DNA from 3 places in the Bacillus sp. AK128 genome. Region 2 is predicted to be linked to each of the others. Evidence: riboswitches for the same ligand, from Rfam matches in the RefSeq annotation. Region 2 holds a riboswitch; each other region holds the start of a gene.
The links. A riboswitch is a leader RNA that binds a small molecule or an ion and turns the genes downstream of it on or off. The one in region 2 is predicted to bind cyclic di-GMP.
Positions count from the first base shown of each region.

Region 1 (11,292 bases), 930 kb from region 2:
ATCGTAGGTTTATATGGTTTATTGTGCTGGATCGTTGGTTGGCAAACCTTTGTTATCATTCAAGGTCCAATTTTCTTGATCTCTGGGATGATGGGAATATGGTTGTTTTATGTTCAGCATCAATTCGAGGATTCTTATTTTGAGAATGAAGAAGACTGGAGCTATGTCCAGGCAGCGGTAGAAGGAAGTTCTTATTATAAGCTTCCGAAGGTGTTACAGTGGATCACAGGTAATATCGGATTCCACCATGTACATCATTTAAGCCCTAGAGTGCCTAACTATAATTTAGAAATGGCTCATAATTCAACTCCACCCCTTCAAAAAGCAACGACAATTACAATTGCAACAAGCTTCAAATCACTTAAATATCGACTTTGGGATGAGGATCGAAAGACGTTTATTAGCTTTAAGGATCTAAAGAAGCCAAATCCTGTGAATAAGGGAAAAGAAATCGTTGAGGATATGAAGCCGAAAAGACCAAGTTTTCAGACTAAGTAAAGCAGGAAACCCCACTTTGTAAGGAGTGGGGTTCATTCTATGCTAAAATAATAGTTAATTATTGCCTTCTTGAAAGGAAGTGAAACATGTGAAGAAATGGGGAAGTATATTTAGGAAAAATACAGGGTTAAGTCCTTTTGTATGGGTGATTTTTTATATACTTCCATTCTATTTTATATTTCATTCTTCCTCACCTTATCAGGTTGCCTTCGGGATTGCGATGATTGTCATGTTTTTTATTTGTTATGTGCTTTCATTTGTTTCAAATGGCTGGCTAGTCTATTTTTGGACTAGTTTACAAATTGCGATATCAAGTGTGATGAGTCTTTTATTTGGTTATATTTACTTTTCACTATTTCTTGCTTTTCTGATCGGTCACCTCAAAAATAAAGTAGCTTTCTTTATTTTATATATCATTTTATTAACCAGTACATTTGCTACTGTTAACTATGGATTTGTAACTGGAAACCAGGTGTTTTTTACGCAATTGCCGTTTGTCTTTTTGAGTATACTGGCGGTTATATTGCTACCTATTAGCACTTATAATAAAAATAAAGAGGATCTGCTTCAGGGGAAGCTTGAGGATGCAAATAAAAGGATTTCCGAGTTAGTTAAGTTAGAAGAACGCCAAAGAATTGCGCGTGATCTTCATGACACACTTGGCCAAAAACTTTCATTAATTGGCTTAAAGAGCGATTTGGCTGGGAAATTAGTTGATAAAGATCCCTATCAAGCGAAAAATGAGATCTATGATGTCCAGCAAACCGCTAGAACTGCTCTAAAAGAGGTTCGTGAAATGGTAACTCAGATGCGAGGAACTAAATTAGAGGATGAGCTTTCTAGAGTTCAACAGATTCTTAAAGCTGCACAAATCAATTTTAAGCTAGAGGGTGAACCAAAGCTTGCGAACATCTCTTTAATTGCTGAGAATGTGGTGAGTATGTGTATTAAGGAAGCTGTCACCAATGTGGTCAAACATAGTCAGGCACATGTTTGTATCCTTAAAATTGAACCAACCGAAACAGAGCTATTGGTTCATGTACAAGATGATGGAATAGGTATTGAGAATATAGATGAGGATTTCAAGGGGAATGGGCTACAAGGTATGATTGAACGACTAGAGTTTGTGAATGGTCGATTAGAAATAGAGTCAAATAAAGGCACAACCATCATTATAAGAGTGCCTTATGATCATAGGCAAAAGGAGGTGGGAAAATGATTCGAATTGTGATTGCAGAGGATCAAAATATGCTGTTAGGTGCACTTGCAGCATTAATAGATTTAGAAGAGGATATGGAGGTAGTTGGAAAAGCAAGCAATGGGGAAGATGCAGTGAAACTTGTTCACCTTCATAAACCGGATATTTGTATCATGGATATTGAAATGCCGGGAAAAAGTGGACTGGATGCAGCAGAAGAGCTAAAGGGGCTTGGGTGCAAAATTATCATTTTAACCACCTTCGCTAGGTCTGGTTATTTTGAGAGAGCAGTTAAAGCAAATGTGAACGGATATATGCTTAAAGATAGTCCAAGTGAAGAATTAGCAAACTCGATTAGAAGCGTGATGGATGGTCGTAGAATCTATGCTTCAGAGTTAATTGATGAAGCGTATAGCCAAGAGAATCCATTGACTGAAAGGGAAAGTGCTGTTATTGAATTAATGGCAGAGGGAAAAAGTACGAAGGAAATTGCCAGTCAGCTTTTTATTACGACAGGAACTGTTCGGAACTACGTCTCAGTCATCTTAGATAAACTGGAAGTGACTAATAGAATTGAAGCCATTAAAAGGTTTAAGGAAAAAGGCTGGTTTAAATGAAAGGTATTGATGAAACGGAGCAACTAAGCTCCGTTTTTTTTATAACTCAGATACTAGGAATGACCTAATTAATAGCTAAGATTAACAGCGACAAATAATCTATGCTCAAGAATCTTGAACTAAAGGTGGAGGTCAGTTAAGTGTGTTGAAAATTTAAATAGTTTATAATTAAAGGAACATAGGGAGGTAATGATGTGACAACATTAATGGAGTGGTTGGAGAAATTCAATTACGAAGATTTATTTATTGTCATCGCTGTGGTGGTGGCCATCTTACTTTTACGCTTTGTTTTATTATGGAGTACAAAACGGTTTCAAACCAATCATGAAGCAGCAAGAAGTATCATCAATTGGGCTACCTTTTATGGAACCCTCATATTCTTATTGCTATATTTTTCAAAATCAGACTGGATGTTTGCAAGTATTTATAAGGTAGGAAATGTCGAAATTACCTTATTCTTAATTATTGTTGCCATTTTAATTATCTCATTAGCGAGCCGAATTTCTAAAATATCCACTAAAGTGCTTTTACCAAATATTTATGATCGATATAATTTAGATAAAGGGCTAAGATTTACATTTGACCGAATGATTCATTATTCTATTATGGTTATTGCTGTCATAACGAGTTTAACGACAGTTGGAATCGATTTAAGTGCACTAACAGTTTTTGCCGGAATTATAAGTGTGGGAATTGGATTCGGGCTTCAAAATATTGCTTCTAATTTTATTTCCGGAATTATTCTTTTATTTGAAAGACCTATTAAGGTAGGGGATCGGGTGATTGTAGATGAGATAATCGGAGATGTGGAGAAGATTAACATGCGAGCAACGATTATTAAAACGCTTGATAATGAGCATATCATTGTTCCCAACTCCTATTTTTTAGAGGAGAAGGTTGTCAATCGTTCTTTTAGTGACCCGAAGCTTCGACTTGTTCTTCCGATTGGTGTTGCATATGGAACAGATGTGGAAAAAGTAAGGGAGTTATTACTTGAAGTTGCAAGAGAGGAAAATCTGGCCTCACCCACGGTACTTACAGTTCCTGAGCCTTTTGTGAATTTTGTAGGATTTGGTGATTCTTCACTAGATTTTGAATTATTTGTCTGGATTGCAGATCCAAATCAATTTATTGTTATTAAAAGTAATATAAATTTTAGAATTAACCGTATTCTAGCTGAAAATAATATTGAAATTCCATTTCCTCAACGAGATTTACATATAAAAAGTGTGAATCAAGAGGTGAAGCATACAATTAAATAAACCTTTGAAACGAGACTTGCTATTTTGTAGCGGTCTCGTTTTTGGGTTTAGTATATAAAAAGGGAAATATAGGATATTAATAGAATATAAGGATAGAGTTTTATAATGGTAATCAAGAGAGGGATATCAATGATACAAGTAAATGAAAAGCCATATACAATAAGAAACTATCAAGAAATGGATGCGGAAGAAATCGGTCAGTTTGATTTTATGGGAATGCTAGCATACAAGTATAACCGTGATTACGAACCGAGTAATATATTTTGTGCAGTTAATTCAGAAGGCCATATTTTAGGTGTAGGACACTTAGTACCAGATCAAACATGGTTTTTACTAGTGAAGAATAATGATCCGTCGGATTTTGTTTATAAATTAACGATGGATATTTCCTTGAATTTTAACCAACCATCTAGTGAAAATGTGCTTGAGGAACTTTTTGCACACCTGTTAACAAGAGCAAAGGAGCTAAGAGCAAAATATCCTGATAAAAAAATAAGTGTAAACCATGTTATTTCTTCTGATGATCTAGAAGAAATTGATTTTTATCTTTCAAAAGGGTTTACGATTATTCGAAATCATCTCATTATGAAAAGGGATTTAACGGAACCGATCTCACCTCACCACTTTGCTGAGTCTATAAAAATCTTGAACTGGAAGATGGAATCTGAAGAAGAACAGGAGCGTTATCTAAGAGCCGAGTCAGAGAGTGATAAAGATGGGGTGTCTTGGAGTCTTAACCAGTTGCGCTGGACGAAAGCAGGAGGCGAGTGGGATACGTTCACAGCTTTTGAAGGGGATCAAATTGTTGGAAGTGTGATGACATGGGGATTAGGTGAAAGTAGAAGTGCGACTGAGAGTATTTTTGTTCTACCAAGGTGGAGACGAAAGGGGATTGCAAAAGCGATGATTACTGAAGCCTTGCTTTTCTTGAAAGCCAAGGGAAAGACGGAAGCAACTCTTGGTGTATTTGGAGAAAACCAGGAAGCTATTCCTCTTTATCTCTCACTAGGCTATAAGATGGAAGGGATCAATATAGAATTAGGACTTGAAATATAAATTAGATATAAAAAAAGCGCTGTAAGCACCAGCGCTTTTTTGATGGGTCCTACCTAATTATCCCGTGAGGAAGCATTGCATGAGCACCCTTTACCCCATTTACCACTTGAGTGACTCGTAAATCAACTGCTACACTAGCTAATGCCAAAGCTTCTGCTTTTTCAATGCCATAAAAACTTTGCATGAGTATAACCATCTCATCAAGAGCTGTGGCTGTAGCTTCATTTAAGTCCTCATTAAAGCCAAATGTGATCCAGCCTGTTGGAGTTTTTGCTCTAGGCATGTTTAATTCAAGTTCTTCATGGACAATCAAAGTAATATCAACATGATCCATCGGGCATTCAATCGCCGTTCCAGACACCTCACCATCACCTTGGGCAGCGTGACCATCTCCAATCGAAAATAATGCACCCTCAACAGAAATAGGTAAGAACAAGCTAGTTCCTCTAACTAGTTCTTTACAATCAATATTTCCTCCTGCATACCGTGGAGGAGCTGTTGGAAGAACACCATCCTCAGCAGGAGCAACACCCATCAATCCCATAAACGGCTGTAAACCAACATGGAATGGCTTACCTCCAATCGAACAGGTACCGGTCATCTTAACTTGATCTAATTCCCAGTCCAGTTGAACGGAAGTCGCTTCTACTAACCCTAACTTTTCATTTTGCCAGCTCTTATATCCCCCAGCCCAGTTACGACCATACCAACCTGGAATCAGGTCATTTACTCTGACCTCAAGCACCATTCCTGGTTTCGCTTCTTTAATAGCGATTGGCCCAATGATTGGATGACCTGGACGTTCTTCACCTTCTCGTGAAGTGAAAATCGTTCGTTCTTCTTCCTTTGATTTAGAATATCCCCACTGAATATCAGCCGTTGTTAAATGAAGGGTATCTCCTGACTGAACAGTTATAATCGGCTCGTAGCTTCTGCTAAAGGAACCGTGTAAGTTTTCGTTTTTAAGTTCAATTTTATGAATCAAGTCTGACCACTCCTACATAATTTTATAGCCTCTTATTAGTTCCATATAAGATAAGTAAAAACCTTTATTATTTAGAAAAACGTTTCTCTTATCAGAATGTTGGAATATAAGTTAAGATTTATTCACTGTATATACAACTGGGTGTGCAGAAAATACAGTTTGCGTGCAGACCACTAGGTTATAGAAATACAATAGATAAGGTGAAAGAACTAAAATAGTTAAAAGGTACTACAAACATTCATAAATATACTAAATTTTCCTAATCAATAGGAACATATTCCTGTTTCACTATTGCATATAGGAATATATTCCTATATTATGTAATTAGATAGTTAATTAAATAGACAATGATAAAGGCAAACTCATCGAAAGGTGGGGACGCAAAGCTAAAGGGGCTTAATTTAAACTTGATTATGCCAGCCAGTTACCGATAGAACATCTTCATTTTGCTGACAGATAGACTAATCGGGTTTTAGATTAGTCTATTTTTATTGCTTCTGAAAATTTATGATAGGAAGGCAATAGGTGTAAGATATGGAGATTGTGTATTTATTTATTGGGTTATTTCTAGGGGCAATTAGTCTACAATTCTATAAACATATCATTAAAGCAAAAGTGAAGGAACGTTGGGCTAATGAAAGAAGAATTTATAATTTAGTGGAAAATTCTAAGGACATCATTTATTACTATGAGGTCAAACCCGAGCGAAAATTTAAATACTTAAGTCCTTCTATTGAAACCATGCTAGGAGAAGGACTAGTAGCAGAAAGTCTAAAGAATCCAAATACACCCATTGATTTAATACATCCAGATGATCACGAATTGCTTCTGAATAAGTTTCAAGGCAAACTAGACTATAATAAACCGATTATTCAACGCTGGAGAAATCCACAAGGAGATTACATAGTTTTTGAGGAATATGCAACACCCATATATAAGGATGGCGAAATAGTAGCGATCCAAGGGATTATCCGGAATATTGACGATAAAGTTAAGCTACAGCAGGATCTAGAATACCGTATTTCACATGACTCTCTCACTGGTATATATAATCGAAGTTATTTTGACCAAAGAATGGAACGTTATAATAAAGAATTAGACACAGCAGTAGCCGTCATTTTATGTGATTTAGATGAGTTGAAGCAAATTAATGATACATTAGGACATCGGACAGGGGATTTGTTAATAAAAGAAACGGCAATGCTATTGGATCAGTTTTCAAATCGTGAAACAGTGGTGGCAAGGATTGGTGGAGATGAATTTGCGATTCTTCTAGAAAAAGAAGGGAAGGATCATGCTGAGACGCTTATCAATGACCTAAGAAATACAATTGATCAATATAATAAAACAAGTGAAGCGTTTCAAATTAAAGTTTCAATAGGATATTCCTATAATGATCACTCAATCGGGAATATGAGTAAGCTATTTGTTACCGCTGATGCAAAAATGTATAAAGAGAAAAATATTAAACGAGGATTCCAGTCAGTGGGATCTCGATAGAATTCAGTTACAATAACGCTATACTTCTTATAAACTAAGCCCAACTTTCAATAGGAAAGTTGGGCATTGGCTATTTGTTTAAAAGCTTTTCAATCACGAGCTTTGTTAAATTAGGAACTACTTCTAGCGAGTAGGTTAATTCCATTCGCTCATACTTCTTGTGAGCATCAAATCCATATGGTCCGATGTTGATCACGGGTACATTAATTTCACGGATATCATTGTAATTAACATAGTGCTTCGTCCCCCAGCCAGGATTGTTCATCGCAACAGCTTCTATTCCACTAGGGTCATCACTTAAAGCAACAAAGCTCATATCAGATATATACGGGAAGAAGTTTCTTACCACAATTGGATGCTGGTAACTAGGTTGGATTATGTCAACAGCCTTGTCTAGTGCGCCAATTAATTTTTCCTCAGCCTCAGTTTTTCCACTTAATTCAATCCTAGGTGAATAAAGAGAGGAGTAAAATAAAATCATCGCGGGACGTTTATCCGTCATCCACTTCCACGCTTCTTCTACCACCTTAGCCGCAAACATTCTAGTATCTAAACTTTGATCTAATAGAAGTTGCTCTTTAAAGATTTCCATATGTGCAGTATAGGCATCCCCGTGTTCATTCAATAAGTGTTCATGCATTTCTTCATACGTAAAAACACGTGGAGTCCAGACTAACTCTTTATATGGCTCACCACTAATACTGCAATAGGTATGATATCGTTCTCGATACAATTGGAGGGCATTTTCAAATGCAATATTTGCCTCAGTCTTTAGTTTCTCTAACACATCCTTAGGCGACCAAGAATGGATGAAGAAGTTATAATAAACATAAGCAGAAAGGGCTGTTTGAACCGTATAAGACGGCTTTAAGTCGGTTTGCTTAAGAGAAACCGGTGGGACCGTAGTTTCACCGTAAGCTTCATTGGATAATGAAGGGTTATAATTAATCTGCCTAGTTAATTCAGCTGCTAGGAAATTTGGGTCTAGTCCTTCAAAACATGATCCTACATGAGTCTCAGCTCCAGTAATAAAGAAGGAAGGTAGTAGTTTCCCTACGGTTCCTTTATAAATATAGCGATTTTCATCTCCTTCATATCGAGGGGAGACAAAATCAGCATTAATTGCGCCTATATAATGAAAGTGATGCTCTTCTTTCCAAGCGATTAGGTCCTTTAATGCAGATAAGATACCATGTGATCCATCCTCTTCATCACATTCTGCTACGAACACGAGATTTCCTTTTAGCTCTTCGGGATGCTCGGAATAATATTTTAATAGATAAATATGACTAGCTAAACCACTTTTCATATCCAAAACACCACGGCCAAACATCCACTCATTAGAATGGGCATGTGTCTTTACGATTTCATCATGAAGAGTTTCTTTCTTGATTTCTTCTAGGAGCTCATCAGGATGAATGGCTTGATCTTTTAAATGATTAAAATCCTCAATCCCAACTGTATCCATATGTCCCATCAAAATCACTGTTTCGTTAGACGGGGAACCTCCTTTATGACCCTTAACGAAGGCAAGTACATTGTAACGCTCTTGGTCATCATTAACCGTTTTTGTCATCTGTATATGGCTAGGATTTTCTTTAAAATAAGGATAGGATGAGAGTAAGGTATATAAGGCTCGGGCAATTTCTTTCTCTCCACTTGTGTTAACAATACTTTCTATATGAACTAGTTGTTTCGTTAGAAATAGAACCTCTTCTTTACAATGTAACAAATCTACGACACCCTCTTTAATAGTTATGACTAAAAAGTATCTCAAACCACTGGAAATTACAATAGATAAGATTGGAAAGAACAAAACAACGACTAATTAAGAATTTTTTGATAGGCTGTGTTAAAGTACAGTGTTGATTATTGCAGAGTTGATTGAAGTGGAAGGACGCGAGACTCCTGCGGAAGCAGCGTGACAGGTGAGACCCCGCAGGCGCATGCCGAGGAGGCTCACCGCACGCCCCGCGGAAAGCGAGTGTCCTGCAACGAAAATCAACAACAACCTTTAAAAGACCTTTTGATAAAAAGAAGTAAAGTATGCAAAACAACCAAAATATTAGTCATTCATATAAATATTCATGCATAAACATGAATGGTGGTTTTTATAAAACTATATATTTAGCCTACTTGATGAATATATTCATCTTTTTTTATAAAGTCTATTGCATAAAAATACCAAGGGTATTATAATCATACAATATTAACGGGTTTAGGAGTTGAGTGGTTTGAAGGCTGCTATTATCGGGGGAACGGGTTACAGTGCGATTGAACTTATAAGGTTACTACACCATCATCCTTATGTGGAGTTAAACACAGTAGTATCTCATTCAAAAACAGGAAACGAACTACAAGACATCTATCCACATTTAACGGATGTAATAGAAACGCCATTAGCGGGCTTAGAGCCTGATCAAATATGTCAGCATGCAGATGTTGTATTTTTTGCCACTCCATCAGGAATTAGTAAGGATCTTTTTCCTGAATTTCTTGGTAAAGGAGTAACCTGTATCGATTTATCAGGAGATTTTCGCTTGAAGTCTAGAGAAAGCTATGAGTTGTGGTACAAACACGATCCTGCTGATGAAGAATATTTAAATCAAGCAGTCTATGGTTTAAGTGAGATCTACAAGGAGGAAATAAGAAAGACATCATTTATTTCCAACCCTGGTTGTTACCCAACTGCGACATTACTCGCATTAACTCCTGCTGTTCAACATGGACTTATAAACAATCAATCTATCATTATTGATGCAAAATCAGGGGTTTCAGGAGCGGGCCGAGGCCTATCACTGGGAACGCATTATGGTGAAATTAATGAAAATCTAAGGGCCTATAAGCTTGGTGCTCACCAGCATATACCAGAAATTGAGCAGGTTCTACAAAATGAATCAGGAGAGCCAGTGACGATTTCATTCTCGACTCATTTAGTACCGATGACGAGAGGAATTATGTGTACGATTTATGCAGAGCTCAATGAAATGAAGACAACAAAGGAAATCATTGAATTTTATCAAGCTTATTATGAACACGATCCTTTTGTAAGGATACGGAAGGAAGGCGTTCTTCCGGCTACGAAAGAGGTGTCAGGAAGTAATTACTGTGATATCGGATTTCATGTGGATGAAAGAACAGGCAGAGTCGTAATAGTCTCAGTGATTGATAATTTAATGAAAGGTGCATCTGGTCAGGCAGTCCAAAACTTAAACATCATAAATGGATGGGATGTAAGAAGCGGACTATTACAAGTACCGATGTATCCATAAATAGAGAGGGTGTGCCTCATGCAGGTTGTGGAAAAGGAAAGCATCAAAGTTATAGCAAATGGAAATGTAACAACACCTATTGGTTTTAAAGCGGGTGGTGTACATTGTGGAATTAAAAGAAAGAGATTGGATCTGGGTTATATTTATTCAAATGTTCCAGCGATTACAGCTGGTGTATATACAACAAATTTATTTCAAGCACCTCCTTTAAAGGTCACGCAGGAAAGTATTGAAAAAGAGCAAAAGATTCAAGCAATCCTAGTTAACTCCGGTAATGCCAATGCTTGTACAGGAGAGCAAGGATTACAGGATGCCTATAAAATGCAAAGTCTATTTGCTGAAAAATTAGAAGTCCCTAATCATTATGTAGCCGTCACATCAACGGGTGTAATCGGAGTTCACTTACCAATGGATAAGATTGAAGACGGAATCAACCATGTGCTTGAAGCTGAGAATATAGGTGCTGAATGGTTTGAAAAGGCGATTCTAACAACGGATACAGGCGTGAAAAATGTATGTGTTCAGCTGAACATTGACGGTAAGGTAGTCACGATTGGTGGTGCTGCCAAGGGTTCTGGAATGATTCATCCAAATATGGCCACGATGTTAGGCTTTATTACAACAGATGCAGCGATCAATTATGAGGACTTAACAATGGCCTTAAAAGACGTGACCAATCAAACGTTTAACATGATTACAGTCGATGGAGATACAAGTACAAATGATATGGTGCTTGTGATGGCAAATGGCGAAGCGAAAAATGAGATATTAACTAAAGCTCATCCTGACTGGCCTCTTTTTGTAGATGGGTTGAAAATTGTTAGTGAATCGCTTGCAAAGCAGATTGCTAGAGACGGAGAAGGTGCAACGAAGTTAATTGAGGTTCATGTTGACCATGCGACAG
Region 1 covers NZ_CP096379.1:4,184,677-4,195,968, reverse strand. The annotation lists gene M1D60_RS21040 (fatty acid desaturase) at 1-498, shown strand, start outside; gene M1D60_RS21035 (histidine kinase) at 587-1,717, shown strand; gene M1D60_RS21030 (response regulator) at 1,714-2,313, shown strand; gene M1D60_RS21025 (mechanosensitive ion channel family protein) at 2,508-3,575, shown strand; gene M1D60_RS21020 (GNAT family N-acetyltransferase) at 3,705-4,631, shown strand; gene M1D60_RS21015 (acetamidase/formamidase family protein) at 4,681-5,616, opposite strand; cyclic di-GMP riboswitch class I at 5,962-6,048, shown strand; gene M1D60_RS21010 (sensor domain-containing diguanylate cyclase) at 6,151-7,116, shown strand; gene M1D60_RS21005 (M20/M25/M40 family metallo-hydrolase) at 7,187-8,848, opposite strand; gene argC (N-acetyl-gamma-glutamyl-phosphate reductase) at 9,351-10,388, shown strand; gene argJ (bifunctional ornithine acetyltransferase/N-acetylglutamate synthase) at 10,407-11,292, shown strand, end outside.
Region 1: another riboswitch for cyclic di-GMP. It lies ahead of M1D60_RS21010 (sensor domain-containing diguanylate cyclase); the one in region 2 lies ahead of M1D60_RS01960 (hypothetical protein).

Region 2 (11,292 bases):
GGACATGAATGGGAAAGCAGGGTCAGGACTTTGTCCCAATATACTAGAAGACAATATGCCATTTCCACCTGCTCCCTCGATTCGTACAATTGCAACTGGCTCTTTAATGAACATATTCACGAGACAAAGTCCCTGTCCCCTCGTGCCAAAAAGGATTGATTTAAATTGACCAAAAAATATGTATTAAGATTATTCTTTTCTATCATCATTATTTTCCTTGTATTCGTTACATATTCAGCTTTTAGCATTTGGTCCTTCAGTGGAAAAAACCAATTAGTTAAAACGGATGTTGCAGTAGTACTTGGTGCTGCCGCCTGGGATGGTGAACCATCTCCCGTTTTACGCGAAAGGATTAATCATTCCATCTGGCTTTATGAGAATAATTATGTAGATAAAATTATTTTCACCGGGGGGAAGGGTAAAGGAGACAAGTATGCAGAATCTGAGGTTGCAAGGGTTTATGCTATTAAGAACAATGTTAGACAAGAGGATATTCTAATTGAAACAAAATCAAGGATTACAGAAGAGAACATAAAATATGCTTATGAAATAGCATCTGAGAAAAACTTCAGCACATATACCATTGTAAGCGATCCTTTGCATATGAAAAGAGCAATCTTAATGGCAAAGTCTACTGGAATGGATGCATATTCATCACCTACACAAAGTTCCGTTTATAAAACATTAAAAAGTAAACTTCCCTTTTTCTTACGAGAGTTGTTTTTCTATATCGGTTATTTTTTTAGTTTGCCGTTTAGATAATGTTGCACAAAGAAAAGGACATCATGTTCTTTGTGAGTATCAATAAAGGCCATAAACAAAAAAACGCCCTCAGCTTCAGACAGTCCTAAATGCATTAATGAATCTTCCAAACAAGTATTGTATGGTGATTAGAACATGCAAGTACAGTAATGCTGCAACAGGGAAAAATGTGGCTTGAGGATAAAAAAGAGTTGCTTCAGGATAGAGCTATTAATATATGTAATTAATATTGGGATAAATCCAAAGAGGGAATAGGCTAATAGCTTAAACAAGTATCCTATTAATTTAGAAACATCCCATTTCTTTACAAGCTTATCTATGACTATAGAAAACCAGAGGACAAAAATAATATGTATTACTTCTGAGTTAGCACATGATAGAACTCCAAGCAAAATAAAAAGCTTGTAAAGATTAATTATCTCTACAAGCTGGGAGGATTAAGATAGGTTGATATTTTACAAGAAACATGGCTTACAAGACATACATCTTATATTAGTAATATATCATATTTTGTCGAATCGTGTCGATTTTAAATTAATGGAATTTTTTCCAGTTTTAGGTGGTACGAAGGGACAGGGACCTCGTACCAGCTATTCTACTTAACTCGACTAATCACACTCTTAGAAATTCCAGTAACTCTCGAAATTTGGCCTAAGGAAACTCCATTAAGAAGCCTTACCTGGGCCAAAATACCAACTCTTTGTTCTCGCTCCATCTGTTGAAGCTTGCTACTACTCTCTATACCTAAAGATAACAGATAATCCCTTACCTCCGAATCAGAAAGTTTCACTTCATATTCAAGACACTTGTCGGTATTACTTTCTTCCATGTATTCCCTAAACCATTGGATAGCTACCTTTCGTTCTCCTGAAAGCAAATTAAGTACCCAATCAATATCTACTATCCTGACATGTTCTACATAGTCATGAATACTTGTCCATCTACTATCCCAAACGGTTTGAACAATTTCTGCCTTTAAAGGGTTTTGGTGAATATAACGAAGAACCGTCCAAAAGTACCTCTTATCTTCTACATTCTCACTCTTATAACGTTCCTGAAACAAATGCCCACACCGCTCATACTTCCAGTTGTACCAAAGGACATAGCTTGAGCAAATTCTCATCATCACTTTTGATATCGATTCTTCACCCTCTTTTAATAAAAGATGAACATGATTATCCATCAAACAATAACCATATAGTTCAAATCCACAAATTCTCTTATACTTTGCAAGAATCTCTAAGAACTTCTTTTTATCTTCCTCATTCTCAAAAATCACTTGTCTATTAATACCTCTCATAATAATGTGGTAAATCCCCGTCCTGCTAATTCTCCTTGCTTTTCTAGGCAAACATAAATCACCTCCAACTGGTTAACGAAAAAATGCTCTTAATGAGGAATCATATAAAATATTTTCTTGGGATCTTGATTTGAAGCTGGGGAAAACTAAATACGAAGTAATAATAGAAGAGTAAAAGAGTTGAAATTTCGAGGTTGGAATTTATATTCTACACTTGTCGGGAATATCCCTTCTTACATTAACAAAAGTTTTTCGCATCTTTACTAATGGAACGAGGTCCCTGTCCCCTCGTACCTCATCGCTTTGCTCTCGCAGTAATCGAGTATCTTCAGTTACTTATACAAAATTAGTTCAAAACAGGCTTATTACAATCATCAATTGTGTAAGCCTGTTTTGGATTAGCTCTTCTTATTCCAGCCTAATTCTATAAAAAAGACTGTTTATCCTAATCTTTCATTATTTTGAAGAAAATAAGTTGTTAATACTTAACTTAACTAAACTATCATTTTTACTGTTCATAGCTAAATCCATAGGTCTCTCTAAGCCCCACTCGATTGTTCAGGAATGATTCATAAATATCTCTTTTTTGTGAAGAATACATTCCATATCTCTCGTTAAAATCAAGAGGTTCTCCTTGATAAAATGCATCAATTTCAGCCAGTTGCAAATAATCGTACACAACAATCCCTATATCAGTAAACATTTCACCTTCAGCTGGATTAAGGTTAGTATTGCTATATTTATATCCATAGCTGTCAATCATATCTAACAGTTCATCTACTTGTTGCTCGTCTACTTGAGCATCTAAATCAACAGTTAAAAATTGAGTATTTATCATCGTTAAAAGTGTTTGAGAATCCTGGAACATCTCTTCTGAAACACCCGTTTGGTTTTCCCCTGGAGTTAGGACATAATTAAATAAAATATAAGTTAATAAACAAAAAATTAAAAATGCCAACAAAGAAATGGTAACAATTTGGAATCCCCATTTAATAACTTTCATTATTGCTCCACCAGAACCTTAGATAGCCGCTTTTTCTTTTTACTACGAATGGATAAAATTCCTGAAAATAAAAGTGGCAGCCCTACTCCTAAAAAACCTAATGTTTCATATTGGCCTGAGAACACGAGCCCTCCTATAATCATGAACCATCCACCTAATCTTGGCATGATACCACTAATCATATAGCCTACTAGTGCCAGTCCACTATAAATGGAGGAAGTAATCAGTAATTCTTCCATAGCTTGTGAACCCATACTAATGGCTGTTGCAAATAACATTAGCGCAATTGCAAATGCGATCCCTAAAATGGCAAAAATATGTTTAAATACTGTTTTCAATTGACTCTCTCCCCTTTTGATATTCATGTTGTGTTTTGCTTTTTAAATCAACCGTATTAGAAATAAATAAGTATTTCTAGCGGTATTCACTTCTTCCACCGATGGTCCCAATCCCTTTATCAATAGGACGAAATACACTCACTCATTTCTTTCCTTCCAAACAAAATAAAAAGCCCCTAAACAAATAGGGGCTGTAGTGATCTAAACGTTAATAGATGCAACTGGCTGGCATATCGAATGATTTAGCCCCTTTAGTTTTGCGTCCTACTTTTTCAAGTAGTTTGCCGAATATTCAATTAGCTATTTTTACCTATGATTATTATACTATCACTTTGCTTAAAATGATAGATAATAATGTTTAAAAATCCTATCATCACTTTGGATTACAAGATTCTTTCACATAGTTATTTAGTAGGAGCATATCTAAATCATAGAAAGAACAAAAAAACTCTGTTACTTTTCTACTAATCGTTAATTTAGCATGATATGAACATTCTTTCTTCGGACTCTTTCTTTAATGTTTATGGCAAAAAAGAACAGCCTATTGAGTGACTGTTCTTTAAATGATTAGTTTAGAATTACGAAAAGAGATAATACTTTTGCGCCTGTGCAAGCCCATTAAACCTTATCCTTATAGGCAGAATGATTCCAAGGCACAAAGTCCCTGTCCCCTCGTACCGTTTATTCTCTACTATATTCATTATATAGAATTTGCCATTTTTTCAATATCAGATTGTAGCGAGCTTGGGAACGAAGTCCCTGTCCCCTCGTACCTGGAACGAGGTCCCTGTCCCCCCGTACCTACCCCACCTTCGGAAATTGGCGCATGTGGTAGGCAATTCTTTCGATTTGGCCTTCAGGGTTACGGACGAAGCGGATGAGTTCGGTTTGGTCTTTGACTACAGCCAGGAATAAGTCCTCACCAACACATGTGATTGGGAATGAAATGCCTTGGACATTTAGGTCCAGTTCACCTTCTTGGACAGTTATGGATAAGCCCATTCCTTCGTTTGAGGTGTATGTGCCTACGTAGTCGCTTAACTGTTCCTGTGAAAGTTCATGCTTTTCTGTAGGGAATGGTAATGCATCGACAGGGCGTTCTTCTAGGTCATTAAGTGCTCCACTCATGATGGTTGTGGCTGGAACGCCGGCAAGATTGGTTAAGATCATCCCTGTAATTCCTCTTTCTGGAATGATGCATAGCTGGGAGGCTATGGCTTTTAAGTTTCCGCCATGATCGACTAGAGTCGCACCGTGATAATTAGGAGTAATCATAAACCCATATCCATAATAGCGCCCTGGAGAGCATTCAATATATGGTGTAGTCATCTGTTTTACGGTTTCTGCCGATATAATCTGTTTATCTCCAACTCTACCATTGTTTCGGATAATTTCAGCGTACTTCAGCATGTCATTCACCGTGGATTTAAGGGCTCCCGCTCCTCTCATAGACGGAGACTCCCACCATACTGGTGCTTCATATACTTCCATTCCACCTTCTATCTTTCTAGCAGCATATAAGGAGGTGATATTTTCATAGTCTTGTAATTCTTCAATTTCAAAACAAGTTTGCTCCATTCCACACGGATCCAAGATATACTCTTTTACAAACTGTTCAAACGAAATGCCGCTGACACGCTGAACGATTGTACCTAATAAGGCATAGCAATCGTTAGAGTAGCTGAATTCAGTTCCCGGTTCACCCAGAAGGTCGAATTCCAATCCGGCGATAAACTCCATTAGCTGTTCATATGTATCAATTGGAGGCTGGGTATCATCTTTGTTGATATTTAGTCCTGGGTAATCGTTTGCTGAAGGGTCTTGATCTAGGCTTCTTTTCTTTGCATAGATTAACGAAGGAAGTGGTGGTAGTCCTGCTGAATGGGTCATGAAGTGATGAATCGTCATCTTATTTGTTGAATGTGTAGGTGTGGAGAATTCCGGTAAGTATTTCACAACCGGGTCATGAACAGATAGCTTGCCTTGTTCCTGCAGCTGCATGATGGCCATACAAGTAAATGATTTCGTAACGGAGGCAATTCCGAATACCGTATCCATTGTGACAGGAAGCTGCTGATTTACATTTCGGTATCCAAAGCCTTTTTCATAAATCTTCTCCCCGTTATGGGCAAAACCGATGGCTGTGCCGGGAATTTGATACTTTTCAATCAAAGCCTTTGCATGTACTTCAAATGCATTCATCGTAACCTGACTTTTCATTTGAACTCCTCCTTAAATTGTAATCATGAGAGCCAATTGTCAAAGTTGGCCCCCCTATTCTTCTTGACGATAAAAGGAATAATAATGCTTGCTTGTTTGATTGTAGGTGTCGACCCTTGCTTCGACGTTTACTTGATCAGTGACCATGACACCGGAAATCAAGGCATTTAAAATCGAAAATAGTGGCGGCATACCTTTCAGGCTGGTTGGAACTGGAGTAATGGCTCTAATCGTTATATCTGCCATGACGCCTACCGGAGACAGCTCGTTATCGGTAATCGTCAGCACTTGCGCCCCCTTTGCTTTTGCAGCTTTTACGAAGGAAATGGTCTGCTTCACATACCGTTGAAACGATAAGGCGACAATTAGCCAGTCTTCATCCACTTCCGTTAATAAGTAATTGGCGTCATCAATATCGCCTTTGAATAAAACTGTTTCACCTTTTACAATGTTTAAACTGTAGGCAAGCCAGTTAGCAGGTGCGTAGGATGTTCTTAGTCCTATCACAATAATCTTTTTCGCCTTCACAATGCTGTTTACTGCCTCCATAAACAGTGTTTCATCAAGCGCACCAAAGGTTTGCCTGATATATTCAATGTCCTGCTCCATGACATCATGGATAATATTATTCTGAGTCTTGATTCCTTTTTTCAGTGCCTGAATCGGATCGTCATCCTCTGGTAAAAGCAGAGCCTTCCGGATATCCTCCTGAAGGTTTGCATACCCTGAGTACCCTAAAGCAATGCTGCATCTGATAACAGTTGTTTCACTTGTCTCCGTTAATTTTCCAATTTCCTTAGCCGGATAAAGGGCAATCAGTTTTGGATTTTCAATAATGAAATTGGCAACAAGCTTAAGCCCTTGCGAAAGGTCATTATAATGTTGCTTAATTTGCTGTATGATTTTTTTCAATGAATTCTCTCCTATGACGTAAAATCCTATTTCGCTTAATCGTATTCAGGATCATATAGATGGCAGGCTACCACATGTCCTGGGCTTAATTCTATCGGTTTTGGTGCGACCTTTGTACAGATCTCCATACATGAACGACACCGGGGGTTAAACGTGCATCCACTCGGAGGATTCGATGGGTTTGGTACGTCTCCAGTTAGAATAATCCGTTCCTTTTTAACTGTTGGATCTGGTATTGGAACTGCCGACATCAACGCCTGGGTATATGGGTGTGATGGATTTGAAAACAAATCTTCCTTTGAGGCAAACTCTACCAACCTGCCTAAATACATCACTCCTATTTTATCACTAATATGCTTGACGACGCTCAAATCATGGGCAATAAATATATAGGTTAGCCCTAACTGATCCTGTAAATCCTGAAATAGATTCAAAATTTGCGCCTGAATCGAAACATCAAGCGCTGATACCGGTTCGTCCGCGATAATTAAGGACGGATTCACGGCAATAGCACGTGCAATTCCGATGCGCTGTCTTTGACCACCGCTGAACTCATGAGGATAACGTTCATATGCAGTACGGCTTAGTCCCACTTTTTCTAGAAGGCTGATTACCATATCCCTGCGTTCTTTTGAATTTTTGCCAATATTGTGGGTGGAAAGAGCTTCTTCGATAATCGCTCCAATCTGCATACGTGGATTAAGGGATGCATACGGATCCTGAAATACAATTTGCATATCCTTTCGAAGTTTTCGTAACTCCTTTTTTCCCATCGTGGTAACCTCGACACCCTTATATTTCACCGACCCTCCGGTAGGTTCAATTAACCGTAGGATACTCCTGCCTGTTGTCGATTTCCCGCAACCACTTTCCCCAACTATTCCGAGGGTGTCCCCTTCCTCTAGTGCAAAGGAGATCCCATCAACAGCCTTAACATAGCCGCTTGTATTCTTCAATATACCACTTTTAATAGGAAAGTAGGTTTTTAAATCTCCCACTTCAAGTAACATCGTGCTCATCATCCTACCTCCTTTTTCTCATGAATCCAGCATCGAACGGTTTGTTTCTCTAGTGAAATAAGAGGTGGATTTTTCTCAGCGCATATGTCCATTGCCTCTTTACAGCGACCTCGGAACGGGCACCCCTTTGTGATACCACCAAGGTTTGGAACATTACCTTCAATCGGGTCTAACCGGCTCTTTTGTTCTTCTAAATTTGGAATTGAATTAATAAGTCCTACTGTGTACGGATGTTTAGGAGACTTAAAAAGCGTATAAACATCCGCCTCTTCCACTATTTGACCGTAATACATAACCATGACTCGGTCTGCAATATCGGCTACTACGCCAAGGTCATGTGTGATTAATAGAATCGTAGTACTATATTGTTTTTTCAAATCATTCATTAAATCGAGGATTTGAGCTTGAATGGTCACATCTAATGCCGTCGTTGGTTCATCGGCAATCAGCAACTTTGGATTACAGGCCATCGCCATAGCAATCATCACACGTTGTCTCATTCCACCCGATAATTGGTGCGGAAATTCTTTAATAATTTTATCCGGCCTTGGGATTCCTACCTTTTCAAGCATTTGAATGGTCCGTTTTGTCGTTTCTTCCTTCGATGTGTTTTCGTGTAAACGAATTACTTCCCCAATTTGATCTCCAATTTTGTGAACAGGATTTAAGGAAGTCATCGGCTCCTGGAAAATCATCGAAATATCACGCCCTCTTATTTTACGCATTTGTTTTGGAGGCAGATTGTTCAATTGCTTCCCTTTTATTGTGATGCTTCCTTCAACAAATCCGGCATGCTTGGGGATCAGCCCCATAATCGAAAGCGCTGTTATACTTTTACCGCTACCTGATTCTCCTACCAAGGCAACTGTTTCCCCTTCTTTTAATTGAAAGCTGACATTATTCACTGCCGTGACTGTGTCTTTGGCACTTTTAAACTTTATATAAAGCTCATCAACCGTTACCAGCTCTGGTTTTTCATCTGCTTCTTTATTCCGTAACGCCGTAATTTCCTGCATAGAAGTCACCCGAATTCCCCCTCATGGCTAAAATTGCTTATATTATGTTTCCAGAATTATTTCAACCTTGGATCAAGCGCATCTCTTAGTCCATCCCCCAGCATATTAAAGCCTAATACGACTAACATAATCGCAAGCCCTGGGAAAAGAGACATCCACCATGCATTTAACAGGAAGGACTTCCCTACATAGGCCATCGCTCCCCATTCAGGAGTTGGTGGCTGTGCTCCTAACCCAAGGAAGCTCAATGCTGCTGCTGCTAGGATACTCGTACCAAATTGCAGAGTTGACAAGACGATTACAGGTGATAGGACGTTCGGTAAAATGTGCTTTACAATAATCTTAAAGTCACTAACCCCTAATGCTTTTACCGCTTCTATATATTCTTTTTCCCTGATTGATAAAACCGTTCCACGAACGACCCTTACATAGGAAGGGATGACAGATATCGCAACAGCAATCATCGCATTCGTAAGACCTACACCAAGGACTGAAATGATCGCAATCGCTAATAAAAGGGAAGGAAATGCAAGTAAAATATCCATGCCCTGCATAATATAAATGTCAATTTTCCTGTAATAACCTGAAATAACACCTAAAAGAACTCCGAAGATAGCAGCAATGGAAACGGCGACAAGACCCATCATTAACGATACGCGTCCACCATGCATCATTCTTGATAAGATGTCACGACCAAACTCATCTGTACCAAGCCAGTGTGCTGCTGACGGAGCTAAAAATCTATTTTCCATCTTCATTTCCTCAACTGGAAAGGGAGCTAACACGGGTGCAAACACCGATCCCATAATGAAAATCAACAAAATTCCTGCCCCAACTAAAGCTCCCTTATTTCTCCTAAGGCGTCCCCATACAAGAGACCAGTATGATTTTGGTTTATCTTCCTTAATACCTGGCAGCAATGCTTCTGCTTTTGTTTCTGTAGCAAGTTGACTCATAATCTGCCCCCCTTCCTATTCATATTTAATCCTCGGATCAATTGCACTATAGAAAATGTCTACTAGAAGATTAACGACGATGAAAATAAATGCCATAAATAAAACTAATCCCTGAATCGTAGGCATATCACGTGTGGCAATTGCATCAATCGCAAGGCTACCTATACCAGGTAAGGCAAATACAGTTTCCGTTACGACAGCACCTGCCAATAAGTGGCCAAATTGTAATCCAATTAGTGTAATAACCGGGATTAACGCATTTTGTAAGCCATGACCAAAAATTAAACGGTATGCATTTACTCCTTTTGCTTCAGCTGTTCTCATATAGTCCTGTTTGACGACCTCAAGCATACTTGATCTAGTCATCCTGGCAATATTACCTGCTGTTGCAAGACCTAATGTAATGGATGGCAGGATTAATGAGTAAATCCCGTCATACCCCGAAATAGGGAAAATTGGGATTTGGTAAGCAAAGATAAAAATTAAAAAGAGCGCAATCCAGAAGCCTGGTGCTGAAATACCTATTAATGAAATTAACATCGCCAATTGATCAAAAATTGTGTTTTGCTTTACCGCTGCAATTGTTCCCATCACAATTCCTACAACCGAACCAATGACCAAGCTATAGACAGCTAACTGAAAGGTTACCGGAAAGCGATTAATAATTTCATCTACCACATACTGATTTGTAATATAGGATTGACCAAGATTTCCTTGCAAGGCGTCTCCTATAAATAAAAAGTATTGCATGAGCAGGGGTTGATCCAGTCCGAGATCAGCCTTTAATTTATTAACAGCCTCTTCCGTTGCAAACTCCCCTAAAATATTCAGAACGGGGTCACCTGGTATGAGATGAATCATCAGAAAGACGAGAACCGAAACACCCCATAATGTGATTAACATCGTACCCATCCGTTTTAGTAAATATCTGGTCAAAGCAATTCCCCCCTTTTAAGAACAATGATAACTTAGGTCAGCTTTTATATAGGAAAGCCGTAAATTACAATGAAGTTGGGAAAGCACAGGACTCTCCCAACTCATGTTTCTACCTATATAAATTGTTTATTTCTCAAGCTTTACATCAGACCATATAATTGTTCCTGTAATTGGATGTAGCTTGAATCCTTCTAAGTCACGTACCGCTGTCACATTTTCACGAACGAATAATGGTACCCATGGCGCTTGTTCTACGATTATCATCTGTGCTTCTTCATACATCTTCATTCTTGCATCTGGATCCATTTCGACACGCGCTTTTTCAAGAATCGAAATTAACTCGTCATTTTGATAATGTACACGTGATGACAGATCTCTACCGAACATGGAGTGTAGAATGTCCGCATCATACCAGCCGTACGTCCATAGAAGCATTTCATGGACACCCTCAGGGCTTTGTGCACGGATTGTTGCATCCTCTTGAACGGAAATCTTCATATCAATTCCTGCTTCTTTTAACTGATTTTGCAGGATTTGTGCGATACGTTGCATCGTTGGCTCTTGTGTTACCCATAATTCTACTGATAGTGGCTTGCCGTCTTTCATGACAATACCTTCACCATTTGTTTCTGTATAACCAGCTTCCTCCAGTAAGCTTTTTGCTTGATCCAGGTTACGTGCATACATTTTTGCCGCTTCGTCTTCAACCTTTTGGCTATATCCAGGAATCGTTGGAGGTAATGGACCAAAAATCGGCTGTGCTGCACCTTCCAGTGCAAAGTCAACGATTGGTGTACGGTCAACTGCTAAGGCAATCGCCTGTCTAACTC
Region 2 covers NZ_CP096379.1:403,386-414,677, reverse strand. The annotation lists gene M1D60_RS01980 (hypothetical protein) at 1-120, opposite strand, end outside; gene M1D60_RS01975 (YdcF family protein) at 166-762, shown strand; gene M1D60_RS01970 (transposase) at 1,358-2,113, opposite strand; gene M1D60_RS01965 (hypothetical protein) at 2,571-3,065, opposite strand; gene M1D60_RS01960 (hypothetical protein) at 3,065-3,403, opposite strand; cyclic di-GMP riboswitch class I at 3,617-3,699, opposite strand; gene M1D60_RS01955 (serine hydrolase) at 4,205-5,623, opposite strand; gene M1D60_RS01950 (MurR/RpiR family transcriptional regulator) at 5,678-6,535, opposite strand; gene M1D60_RS01945 (ABC transporter ATP-binding protein) at 6,571-7,554, opposite strand; gene M1D60_RS01940 (ABC transporter ATP-binding protein) at 7,554-8,570, opposite strand; gene M1D60_RS01935 (ABC transporter permease) at 8,627-9,526, opposite strand; gene M1D60_RS01930 (ABC transporter permease) at 9,542-10,462, opposite strand; gene M1D60_RS01925 (ABC transporter substrate-binding protein) at 10,589-11,292, opposite strand, start outside.

Region 3 (11,292 bases), 320 kb from region 2:
TTCTGGCATCCAGCCCTCTTTTGGTGGAGCAATATAGGAAGCACCGAGAATCATGACAATGAAATAGCATGCTCCTAAAATAAAAAAAGTCGTTGAAATGCTTGTTGTGACAATAAGGTTTGCAGCAACTGGAGCTGTGATCAATGCACCTGCACCAAATCCAAGGACAGCCATCCCTGTTGCTAGACCCCTTCGATCTGGGAACCATTTAACAAGAGTAGAAACTGGCGAGATATACCCAATACCTAATCCAAGTCCACTCAATAATCCATATGTAAGTAAAAAGGCAATTGATGAGTCGAGTAGGACAGCGACTCCGGAACCCACTTGACCTAACCCAAACAACACTGCTGCGATCAAGGCTGACTTCCTAGGACCCCATTTTTCAACGAATCTACCGAAACCTGCAGCGGTAAATCCTGCAAGAGCCATCATGATGGTGAAAGCTAGAGTTACATTCGTTTCAGACCAGCCCATTGTTTCAATGAGTGGCTTTTTATATACGCTATAAGCATAAGAAGCACCGATTGAAAGGTGAATTGCAATAGCGGATAGTGCAATTAGCCATCTGTTTTTTAATTTTGTATGAGTCATCATAATCCCCCTTAGTTGTTTAATTTTTCCAAGTATTATTTTATGATAACGTTTACATGCAAAATAGTCAAAATATTTTATTTTTATAAAAAATACACAATTGTTCCTTTTTATAAGTTATTCTAGTTGAAGAAGCACCTGTAAAAATTTACAAAACATTTATGATATTTTCGCAAACTATTAATATAAAACCGCTTTTTTTAAAGAATCTTTTTCGTACAATAAATAATAGGGAGTTAATAGGGGAGGAAACTAGAATGAAGCGCTTTACCAAGGAAGAAAATAGCTGGGTCCTTTATGATTGGGGAAATTCTGCATACTCTGTTATTATCTCTACAGCCGTTTTTCCACTCTACTATAAAGCATCTGCAACCGAGGCAGGTGTAAGTGCAGCCAATTCAACTGCCTATTTAGGTTATACCATTGCGATCGCAACCTTTATCTTGGCCATGCTCGGTCCTATTCTTGGAACAATTGCCGACTATCAAGGATTTAAAAAGAAATTCTTTAGCTTTTTCTTTTCATTGGGTGTGTTATTTACGGGAGCTCTTGCCTTTATACCTACTGATCAATGGCTTCTTCTATTAATCTTTTATACGGTTGCTGCAGTTGGTTCTGCAGGGGGAAATATATTTTATGATGCGTTCTTAGTAGATGTTACCACCGAGGAACGAATGAACCGGATCTCTACACGAGGCTTCGGGCTTGGGTATATCGGAAGTACAATTCCATTCATTATTAGTATTGGAATCATTGTATTAGCTCAAAATGAGATTCTTCCGATTGCAGTTCCGACCGCTAGTAAGATTGCCTTTGTCATCACAGCATTATGGTGGGGTATTTTTGCGATTCCGCTTCTGAAAAATGTTCATCAACGTTATTTTATTAAGAGAGAGCCTAATCCTGTCGTAAGTAGCTTTAAACGCCTAGGCAGAACACTTAAAGAAATTAGAAAATATCGAGCACTATTTTTATTCCTGCTTGCTTATTTCTTTTACATTGACGGAGTAGGGACAATTATTACAATGTCGACAGCTTACGGTTCAGACTTAGGAATCAGTCCGACTAGCTTGTTAATTATATTATTTGTAACACAGGTTGTCGCGGCACCTTTTTCACTATTATACGGAAGACTTGCTGAGAAATTTACCGGCAAAAAGATGTTGTACGTTGGAATTATCGTTTATATTATCGTATGTATTTATGCTTATTTCTTAGAAACCACTTTGGATTTTTGGATTCTTGCGATGCTAGTGGCGACCTCACAGGGAGGTATTCAGGCCTTAAGTCGTTCCTATTTTGCGAAGCTTGTACCGAAACAGCATTCGAATGAGTTCTTTGGTTTCTATAATATCTTTGGGAAATTTGCATCCATCATGGGTCCTTTACTCGTAGGGGTGACGGCACAGGTTACCGGAAATTCTAGTTTTGGTGTATTCAGTCTAGTGATCTTGTTCATTATCGGGATTATTATCTTAGCTTTTGTTCCTGAGGATAAGGTAGCATCAGCATAGTAAATGGCTAGCGGCATATTCCACTTCTCTTTCGTACATACTATATGAAAAAGGAGTGGATCGGCTATGTCTCAACGAAATAATGATCAATATAAGGTCGTAAAAGGTCCAAAGGCGAAGGAGTCAAAAGTAGAAGCCAGCTATGAGTATTTAACTGGCAATGAGACGTCTTCACCTAAGGATAAAGGTAAGAAATAATTTTCATATATTCATTCACAAAAAACAATTCTATAATCGGAATTGTTTTTTCTTTATTGTTTTAGAGGATCGGGCATTAACCAGACTATTTCGCAGAGACGTACAAAGAACGTTGATTCTCGTTCTTGTAGGAGGACGTGATCTGGTTTTACATCCATGATCATTCCGCTGACGCGACCTCTTGATGTTTCCATTACAACAGCTCTACCCACGAGTGTACTAACGGCGGAGTATACATAGGGTTCTACTACAATAACCTGCTCTAGTTGCATGGTTTGAGCCGGTTGCATGGGCATCATAGTCATCGGCTGGTTTCTATACATATGATTCATCTTATTCCCTCCAACTAGTATTAAATATAAAGGTCTATAAAAACTATCTATTATACCGATTAAAGAAATCTATAGATTCGAATACTATGACGGATCCGGCATAATCCAAACAACTTCACATAATCGTACAAAAAAAGTTGATTCCCGCTCTTGAAGTACAACATGATCCGGCTTGGCATCGATTACCATTCCTGACACATTTCCTCGTGTTGTTTCCACCACTGCTCGTTTTCCTACAAGTGAACTAACCGCAGAATATACATAGGGCTCTACCACTACTACCTGTTTTGGTTGCATCATCATTTGTTGGGGTTGGTTCACTTGACGGTACATCATATTATGCATTTTGTTTGCCTCCTTGTTTTAACATACACCTTCAATTTATGCAGGTGTGGGTAAATTGCCCTAGGCATCAATCTATTTTCTTTAACCAAGTACATGACCATTTGCCAGTTCTATTTATTTTCATCCTTCTATTGGATAGGTTAATATATAGAATAAGTGTTAATTACATGTTATTTTACGATCAATATTTAATTGAATATAAATGGGGGTTTAACCTTGAAACAGGCCAATGAGCTTTTTCAAGAAGCAAAGGATTTTATTACAATTTGTTATACAGAGCTAGGTAGAGAAAGTGAAATTAGTGATAGATTACGTGAAGTTGAGCTTCAAATTAATGAATTTGGTTATTACGTGCATAGATACGAAGAACTAGCCCATGGAGCAAAATTAGCTTGGAGAAATAGCAATCGATGTATTGGTCGGTTTTTCTGGCAAACGCTTGACGTTGTTGATGCTCGTCAATCTCAAACAGAGGAAGAAATATTTAAGGCTTTGCTTTTCCACATCAAAACTGCCACAAATAACGGAAAGATTAGGCCGATGATCACGGTTTTTAAACCAAATTTGAATGGTCAAATACGGATTTGGAATCATCAACTCGTAAGGTATGCAGGCTATGAGACCGAGGATGGTGTGCTCGGCGATCCTGCTTCGATTCCTTTTACAAAGGTATGTGAATCACTAGGATGGAAGGGTAACTATACGAATTTTGATGTTTTGCCATTAGTCATCCAAATTAATGATGAGGCTCCAAAGTGGTGTGAGATCCCTGATGAGACCATACTTGAAGTGCCTATTCACCATCCTGAATACCCAGCTTTTGAAGATTTACAGATTAAATGGTATGCTGTACCGATTATTTCTGATATGAAATTAGAAATTGGCGGAATTGAGTACATGGCAGCCCCTTTTAACGGCTGGTATATGGAAACTGAAATTGGTGCAAGAAACCTGGCAGATTCGTTTCGGTATAATCTGCTGCCAAAGGTTGCTTCCATCATAGGGTTAGATACAAGCAGGAATTCAACCCTATGGAAGGACAGAGCATTAGTGGAGTTAAATATTGCAGTAATCGAATCGTTTAAATCAGCTGGTGTGAGCATTGTCGATCATCATACTGCCGCAGCCCAGTTTAAGCGCTTTGAAGAAAATGAAGATAAAGCTGGACGAGAGGTTACCGGAGACTGGACTTGGCTAATTCCACCGGTATCACCTGCCGCAACTCAAATTTTTCATCACTCATATCAAGACAAGCTTGTTTATCCGAATTTCTTTTATCAGGAGCAACCTTACAGAACTAATGATGAATAAAAACCAAAAAAGAAGTGAAAAAGGATGTGCCCTTCTTCACTTCTTTACTTTATTGGGTTAGCTTGTTATTTAAATGGCGGTTCGACGCAATGTCGTTTTGACCATCTAATAAATGGTTCATTCCTCTTACTAATGTATCATCTTCTAATAAACTCCAAATATGATATCCAAAATCCTCTCTTTTCAAGAGAACTTCTTCCAACACTTGAACCGTACCAAAGTCATTTAATTCATGTGCACGGTTAATGGTCTTTCTCATCATTCCTTGAATTTTTATTTCATGCTCCAGGTCATTACGTAAAAAATCACGCATGGTATAGCGACCTTCAGCTTCATGCTTAATATAGGATATCTCATGCTGTGTGACTGGATGTGCAGTTGGTACCACCCCAAGCCTTGCTACCCGCTCACCAACCATATCTATATGTTTTTGCGTGACTTCAATATGCTCATCAAGGATATGATGAAGACTTCCGAAAGACTCTGCACCTTCTGTTAACCAATGGTGCTTCGTATATTGATGTAGAGCCACATTTAATGCACATAAATGCTCGTCTAGCATTAGTCCCATCTCTAATCGGGTATCGACTGGAAGACTTATTCCTGACCCTTCTTGACGTGCAGTTCTTGGTTCCTGACGTAAAATCATTTCATCACTATGTTGATTCATATGTCCTGGCATATTCGGATCAAATCCAGATTTAGAAAGCTTAAATTCTCCTGGTGAAAAACCATTACCACCCTGTGTTTGCATCTCATTTCCCCTCTTTTCTTAATAAATAATTGTAAAGGAGTATGTGAAACATGAAACGTCTCCTAACATCAATACTTTCCCCTTTATTCATATCGTTCAATATGCTAATTACTGTAAAGGCAAAGGACCCTCACATTACAAGGGTTGCTAACACCAAGACTGCAAAGCTACACTAAAATCAAAAAAAAAAGCTGATCCAGTGGATAGCTTTCTTCTAATAACAAATACTTTATATTAGTTGTGTTGTTGTTAATTCTGACAAACACTGCTGAAGACTTAAGGTTGTTTCACTTAATTGATTCAATAAAGATTCCTTCGGCCATTTTAGTTCTTTTTCTTCAAGGTCCTTCCATATTAAAAGTAGCATCCATATGGAAAATGCTGATGCATATAGGTAGTATCTATTTTTAAAGTTTTGTTTCTCTTTCTCTTCTGTTAATTGACCCATTTGATTGAGATAATGAGCTAGCACCTGATTTCTTAATTGACTAGTTATTTCATTCTTCGGAAATATAGGATGAGATAGATCAATTAGATGATAAAGATCCCAATAGGGAGAATTCAAGTGAGCATGTTCCCAATCTAAAACATACATCTTATTTAAAGAAAACGCATAATTACCAAGGTGTAAATCACCATGCGAAAAAACTTTTTCTGTTGAAAACTCCTGTTGATTCAGTAAATTATATAAGTGTTCAATTGTATCCATAGAAATACTTAAAGTATTCAGCTTTTGACTAATTACATTCTTATTACTAATGATATGGCTAATCATGTCCTCAATTAATGGCTTTGGCCCGTTTAGTCCTGTTAATTCTGCTCTATCTATAGATATTCCATGCCACTTTGCCATTAGATTCGTAACCTCTAATAAGGTCTCCTCATTATATGCATGCTGCAATGTTCCTAAATCCTCAATGATATACCAGTTTAAATAAGGTACATTATGAAGGGAATAGGAGAGAATCTTAGGATACATAGTTGGGTTTATGGATGTAAGGATATTCGTTTGAATCCAAATTTCTTTCCCTAACTGGTCATTATTTGTCAGCGGTTTAAAAATATAACTCTCTGTAGGAGTTATATAAATGCGCTCGACATACCTACCATTCATACCTTTGTAAAGTATTTCTCTTTTATATAACATTTCACTATTGAGTTCACCAGTTGGCAATACCACTTGATTTAATACGTTCAATTTTCATCATCTCATTCATTTTCATATCGTAACTATTGTCATTATATAATATCAATCTATTCCTATTCCTCTTTTAACAACAAAAAAATCCCAAAAATTCTTGGGATTCTAATCCTGCTTTATTATTGCTTCATTTCCATCCAGCTGCCAACATGGTGAATGGCAATTCCACCATATGCTGAATAGCTTGAATAATGGCGTTCAACGGCTTCCAGCTCTTGCTTCATATAGGCTTCTCCTTCTTCATAAAAGGAAATTTGGTCGCCCTCTTGGGTTTGTCCCGTTTCTACGCCAACCACGACAGGTTTTTCATATTTAGCTCCATAGGCGATTTCATTGCGGACAATCTCAATGATACTAGATGCTGAATCACGATAAGCCATGAGGGTAACACCATCTACTTTAGAAATGATCCATTCAGCTAGAATGCCTTTACCATACAAATTCTTATAGGTTATTTCATCAAACCAAAATGGCAGATCCATTTCTAATGGAAGCTGTAAAGCATCTGTCCTCGTTTTTGCCTTTAAAATGAGCTCTTGAAATTTTTTAATGGTGGTAGCTTGATTTGAAGTCCACCCGCTATACAAGTATGGCTCTACATCTAAGTGAACACCTGAAAATTTTTGTGAATCGGTAGATCCTGTTTGGTAATTTCCAAGCCAGTTCAACGTTCTATTTTGTTCGATATATCCTTTCGGTGCAACCCAAGATGGTGCCCCGTCTAAAGCATATACACGAATTCCATGTAGCGATGCCTTTTCAATAAAGCTTCTGTAAACTTTCATCTGTAGATCACGATCAATTTGGATATACACCTTATTGACCTGTTTACTTTTTAAAAACTCAAGGGTACCTGCTTCATCATTTACAAGCATCCATGGGTTCCATAGCCAAGTAGCCTGATCCTTTGTGGAGGCTTCTGTGTTTACCACTGTACTAAAAGTTAAAACAAAAATACTAAGCATCATTACTAGAATTTTTTGCATAAAAAAAAGTCCTCCATTCTGAAGCCCAAGGCCCCTAGAATGAGAACCTGGCAACCTGACGACCGTACGCAGCTGCGTTTAGGCTCATGGCTTTGCGTCCTTCCCTTTCGGTGAAGTTTGCCTTTTCAGTTAATTTGTTACCCTCATTATATTCTATCAATGGAGATTCGTATATTGTTTTTTAGCGGTTTCAGATGCTATAAAATTTGGAATTATTCAGCCTATCAACCTAGTCAGTTGATTCCGTTACAGGTATTCGCTTTCCGCGGGCGGTCTCGTGAGCCTCCTCGGCGCTCTGCACCTGTGGGGTCTCTCTCAACACGCTTCTCCCGCAGGAGTCTCATACCTTTCACTCCAACAACTTCAATTAAATTGGTTATTGTTTCAATACCCATTATAAAAGAACTTCTTCTATTGAACCCATAGTTTAAACAAGCCTTCTGTTACTCCTAGGTTGTACATATAATACACTCCAAATACGGCACTGATTACTCCCGTTGCTTGGGTAAATAGTTTGTTTATGCCTAGTTTTTTGGAGCTTAATATGAATGGTATTCCTAGAATGGTGGTGAAGCCTAGCATGCCTATAATGGTGCCGACTCCAAATATAAGTATGTAGAAAATACCTTCCCACATTCCATTTACTGTGCTCATTGTTAATAAAATCATGGCGGCACTTCAAAAGAGCAACTCTCTTCATGTAGAGTAGAGCCTTACAACTAGGGTAAAAATGCGGTTTTTGGGATTTTTATAAAACAACAATCTATACAAAAAAACAGCCTTTCCAAACCACTAATACTTACGCAGGCTGAGAAGTTCTTTTCCGAGCAGTTCCTTTCTAGCAAATAGATGAGCTTTTCCTATAAGTCCTTCTATTACTCTAGTATTCATACCGAGGATACGAACTACGATTCCGTTTCCCGGTACTGTAGTTAGACCGACTCTAGCAATCGTTTGATCATCAACCGATAAAAATTCATATAGTGAGTGAAGAAAACTTTTATTAATCAATGGATGAAATATCACGAGTGTTCCCACATGGGTGTATCCTTCCATCTGCATAATTCCCGTCATGTCTTGATCCGGTTCTAGTAATAGATGATCAAATAAAACGAGCTTCTCCTCTTTGTACACCTTTAATTTAGAACGAATCCAATCATATCGGAAATAGCTCCCATCCTCTGCCCAACCTGGTGTAATAATTTCGCTATAAATCAAACAGGCACTCTCTTTTAAATAGACGCTTGTTTCCTGAATAAACCGGGAATTTTCATAAGCGATGAGCGGATCTGGTACAAACTCTAGTACACTATTCTTGCCAAGCTTTATATTCATCATTTGAAGAACCGGCTTACGGACAGTCTTATATACCTTAGTTGATGATTGGGTAGTGACTGAGAGTTCCGCTCCGTCCTCTAGAGTAAGATTCGTCAAATACGTGTCACCATCTACATACCCACCCCCAACATGAATGAGATAAATGGACGGGGAGTGATCCTCAATATAGACTGGACGCGTAATTTTAAAAGCTCCCTCATAATAGCAATCTGAAATCATCGTTTTATCACGACGATTCCTTGCCGTTAACTCTAGTACACCGGTATGACTCATGATTCCAATCCGATGAGTAGAGCCTGCTTTTTAATCCATTCGACCACCTGTTCTAAACCCGTTTCGTCTTTTAAGTTAGTAAAAATATAAGGTCGATTTCCTCTTGCTGCTATCGTATCCTTCTCCATAATTTCTAAGCTCGCACCAACATATGGGGCAAGGTCGATCTTATTGATGATAAAGAGGTCAGACTTAATCATCCCTTGACCACCTTTTCGAGGAATCTTCTCACCTTGAGCGACATCGATAATATAAATAGAGAAATCAACTAGTTCAGGACTAAAGGTTGCGGCCAGGTTATCCCCACCACTTTCTACAAAAATCAACTCAACATCAGGATGCAATTCCTTTAATTCTTCAATGGCTGCAAAGTTCATCGAAGCATCTTCTCGAATCGCTGTATGTGGACAGCCTCCGGTTTCCACACCGATGACTCGGTCTTCTGGTAACACTCCATTTGTTATTAAAAATTTGGCATCCTCTTTTGTATAAATATCATTTGTGACCACAGCCATACTTAGTTCCTTATGCAGGGCTCTTGTTAGTTTTTCAACGAGCATTGTCTTTCCAGCCCCTACAGGACCACCTACTCCAATACGAATGGGTTCCATTCATTCTACTCCTTCGTTTAGTTAGATTTACGACATAAAAAGGCGAACATGTAAACGTTCGTGTCGCATTTGTGCAATCTCCAAGCCAGGACTAACGGCGGCAAAATCATTCTTCGATAATTCATAAATGCTATGAACGGCACTCTCTAAATGAGGCTGGACCTCCACTAATATTCTCTGTCCATCAGTTTGACCAAGCGGAATTCCTCTGACTGCGTTCTGAACAATCGAGGACATCGTAGAAAATAAATAGGTTTGCACGCAAGCTTCCTTTGGCACACCTAAATCATGCGCCACTAAAGCAAACACGATAGCGGAGTGTCCATATGCCTTTTTTTGTTGAATCAGCTTGAAGTACTCTTCTAAATAGTTGGATGGGTAAAGATCCATGCAGAGCTTTGCCATCCTCTCTCCAATCCGGCGATTCCCAAGTCTCGTTTCTTCCGCAAGGCTTGATACATATAGTCGTTCATCAAGCTCTACTACTTCAGCTAAATCTTCCCGTAAAAGAGCATCATAGGCGAGCTTACAGGCGAGACCATCAATAAATACAAGCTGCTTTCGAATATAAACATTAATAGCTTTAGCAAAGCTTTCTTTATCCGTTATAACTCCTTCTTGAATGTATGTTTCAAGTCCAAATGAATGAGAAAAAGCTCCTGAAGGGAAGTTTGAATCACTCAGCTGAAGGAGAGGGTATAAAAGATTAGCCATGGCTATGTCCGATATGACGAAATGCCTGCTTAACCGTTCTTTGTTCCCTTTCATATGGAATCGCTAGCTGCTGAAGAAGCTCTTCTACTAAATAATCATATTGAACGAGCATCTCATCTCCTTCAAATTGTGCAGGCAAATGACGATTTCCTAATTGATGGGCAATGTCCCCCATCTCGCCAATTGATCTTGGCTTGATGACAATTAAATCATCGGCTTCAACGGAGATGATAATCATATTCCGTTCATCCATGAATAAAACATCCCCGTCCACTAACTCCCGGTTTTCCTTTAAGCGAATGCCAAGTTCATTGCCATGGTCGGTTACAACACGTTGAATTCGTTTAACGAGATCATCGCTTCTCATATAAATTCTTTCTACATGAGGAGCTCTTTTTTCTAAGCTAGTTATATTTCCAACTATTTTTTCTATGATCATTGTCTATCACCTCAAAATAAGAAATATCGTTGTGCCATTGGAACAACTTCTGCTGGCTCACATGTAATGAGCTCTCCATCTACTTTTACCTCATATGTTTGCGGATCAACTTCAATCGTTGGTGTTTCACCATTGAATACCATATCCTTTTTTGAAAGATTACGAATTCCAGAAACAGTCTTCACTATTTTCTTGAGGCCTAGCTCTGTATGAACCCCTTTTTCAAAGGCAGCTTTGGAAATAAAGGTAATTGATGTTTTATACTTTGCACTTCCAAAGGAAGCAAACATCGGCCGATACAAAACAGGCTGCGGGGTTGGGATACTTGCATTCGGGTCTCCCATCAGGCTATGAGAAATCATCCCACCCTTAATGATGAGGTCAGGTTTTACTCCAAAAAAGGCTGGATCCCACACCACTAAATCTGCCAGTTTCCCAACCTCAATGGAACCAACATGCTCTGAAAGTCCATGGACAATAGCTGGATTAATCGTATATTTAGCTATATACCGTTTTATACGCTGGTTGTCTCCTATCCCTTGATCCTCTTTAAATTTACCTCGGTGCTTTTTCATCTTATCAGCGGTTTGCCACGTTCGACTGATTACTTCACCAACACGACCCATTGCTTGTGAGTCAGAAGAAATAATGCTAAATACCCCCATATCATGCAAGATATCCT
Region 3 covers NZ_CP096379.1:87,569-98,860, reverse strand. The annotation lists gene M1D60_RS00475 (L-lactate MFS transporter) at 1-597, opposite strand, end outside; gene M1D60_RS00470 (MFS transporter) at 852-2,108, shown strand; gene M1D60_RS00465 (hypothetical protein) at 2,175-2,306, shown strand; gene M1D60_RS00460 (DUF2642 domain-containing protein) at 2,360-2,611, opposite strand; gene M1D60_RS00455 (YuzF family protein) at 2,723-2,983, opposite strand; gene M1D60_RS00450 (nitric oxide synthase oxygenase) at 3,200-4,294, shown strand; gene M1D60_RS00445 (Dps family protein) at 4,344-5,048, opposite strand; gene M1D60_RS00440 (phosphotransferase) at 5,278-6,246, opposite strand; gene M1D60_RS00435 (amidase) at 6,369-7,235, opposite strand; cyclic di-GMP riboswitch class I at 7,282-7,367, opposite strand; partial or broken gene M1D60_RS00430 (urease accessory protein UreH) at 7,647-7,913, opposite strand; gene M1D60_RS00425 (urease accessory protein UreD) at 8,028-8,846, opposite strand; gene ureG (urease accessory protein UreG) at 8,843-9,457, opposite strand; gene M1D60_RS00415 (urease accessory protein UreF) at 9,485-10,171, opposite strand; gene ureE (urease accessory protein UreE) at 10,164-10,610, opposite strand; gene ureC (urease subunit alpha) at 10,622-11,292, opposite strand, start outside.
Region 3: another riboswitch for cyclic di-GMP. It lies ahead of M1D60_RS00435 (amidase); the one in region 2 lies ahead of M1D60_RS01960 (hypothetical protein).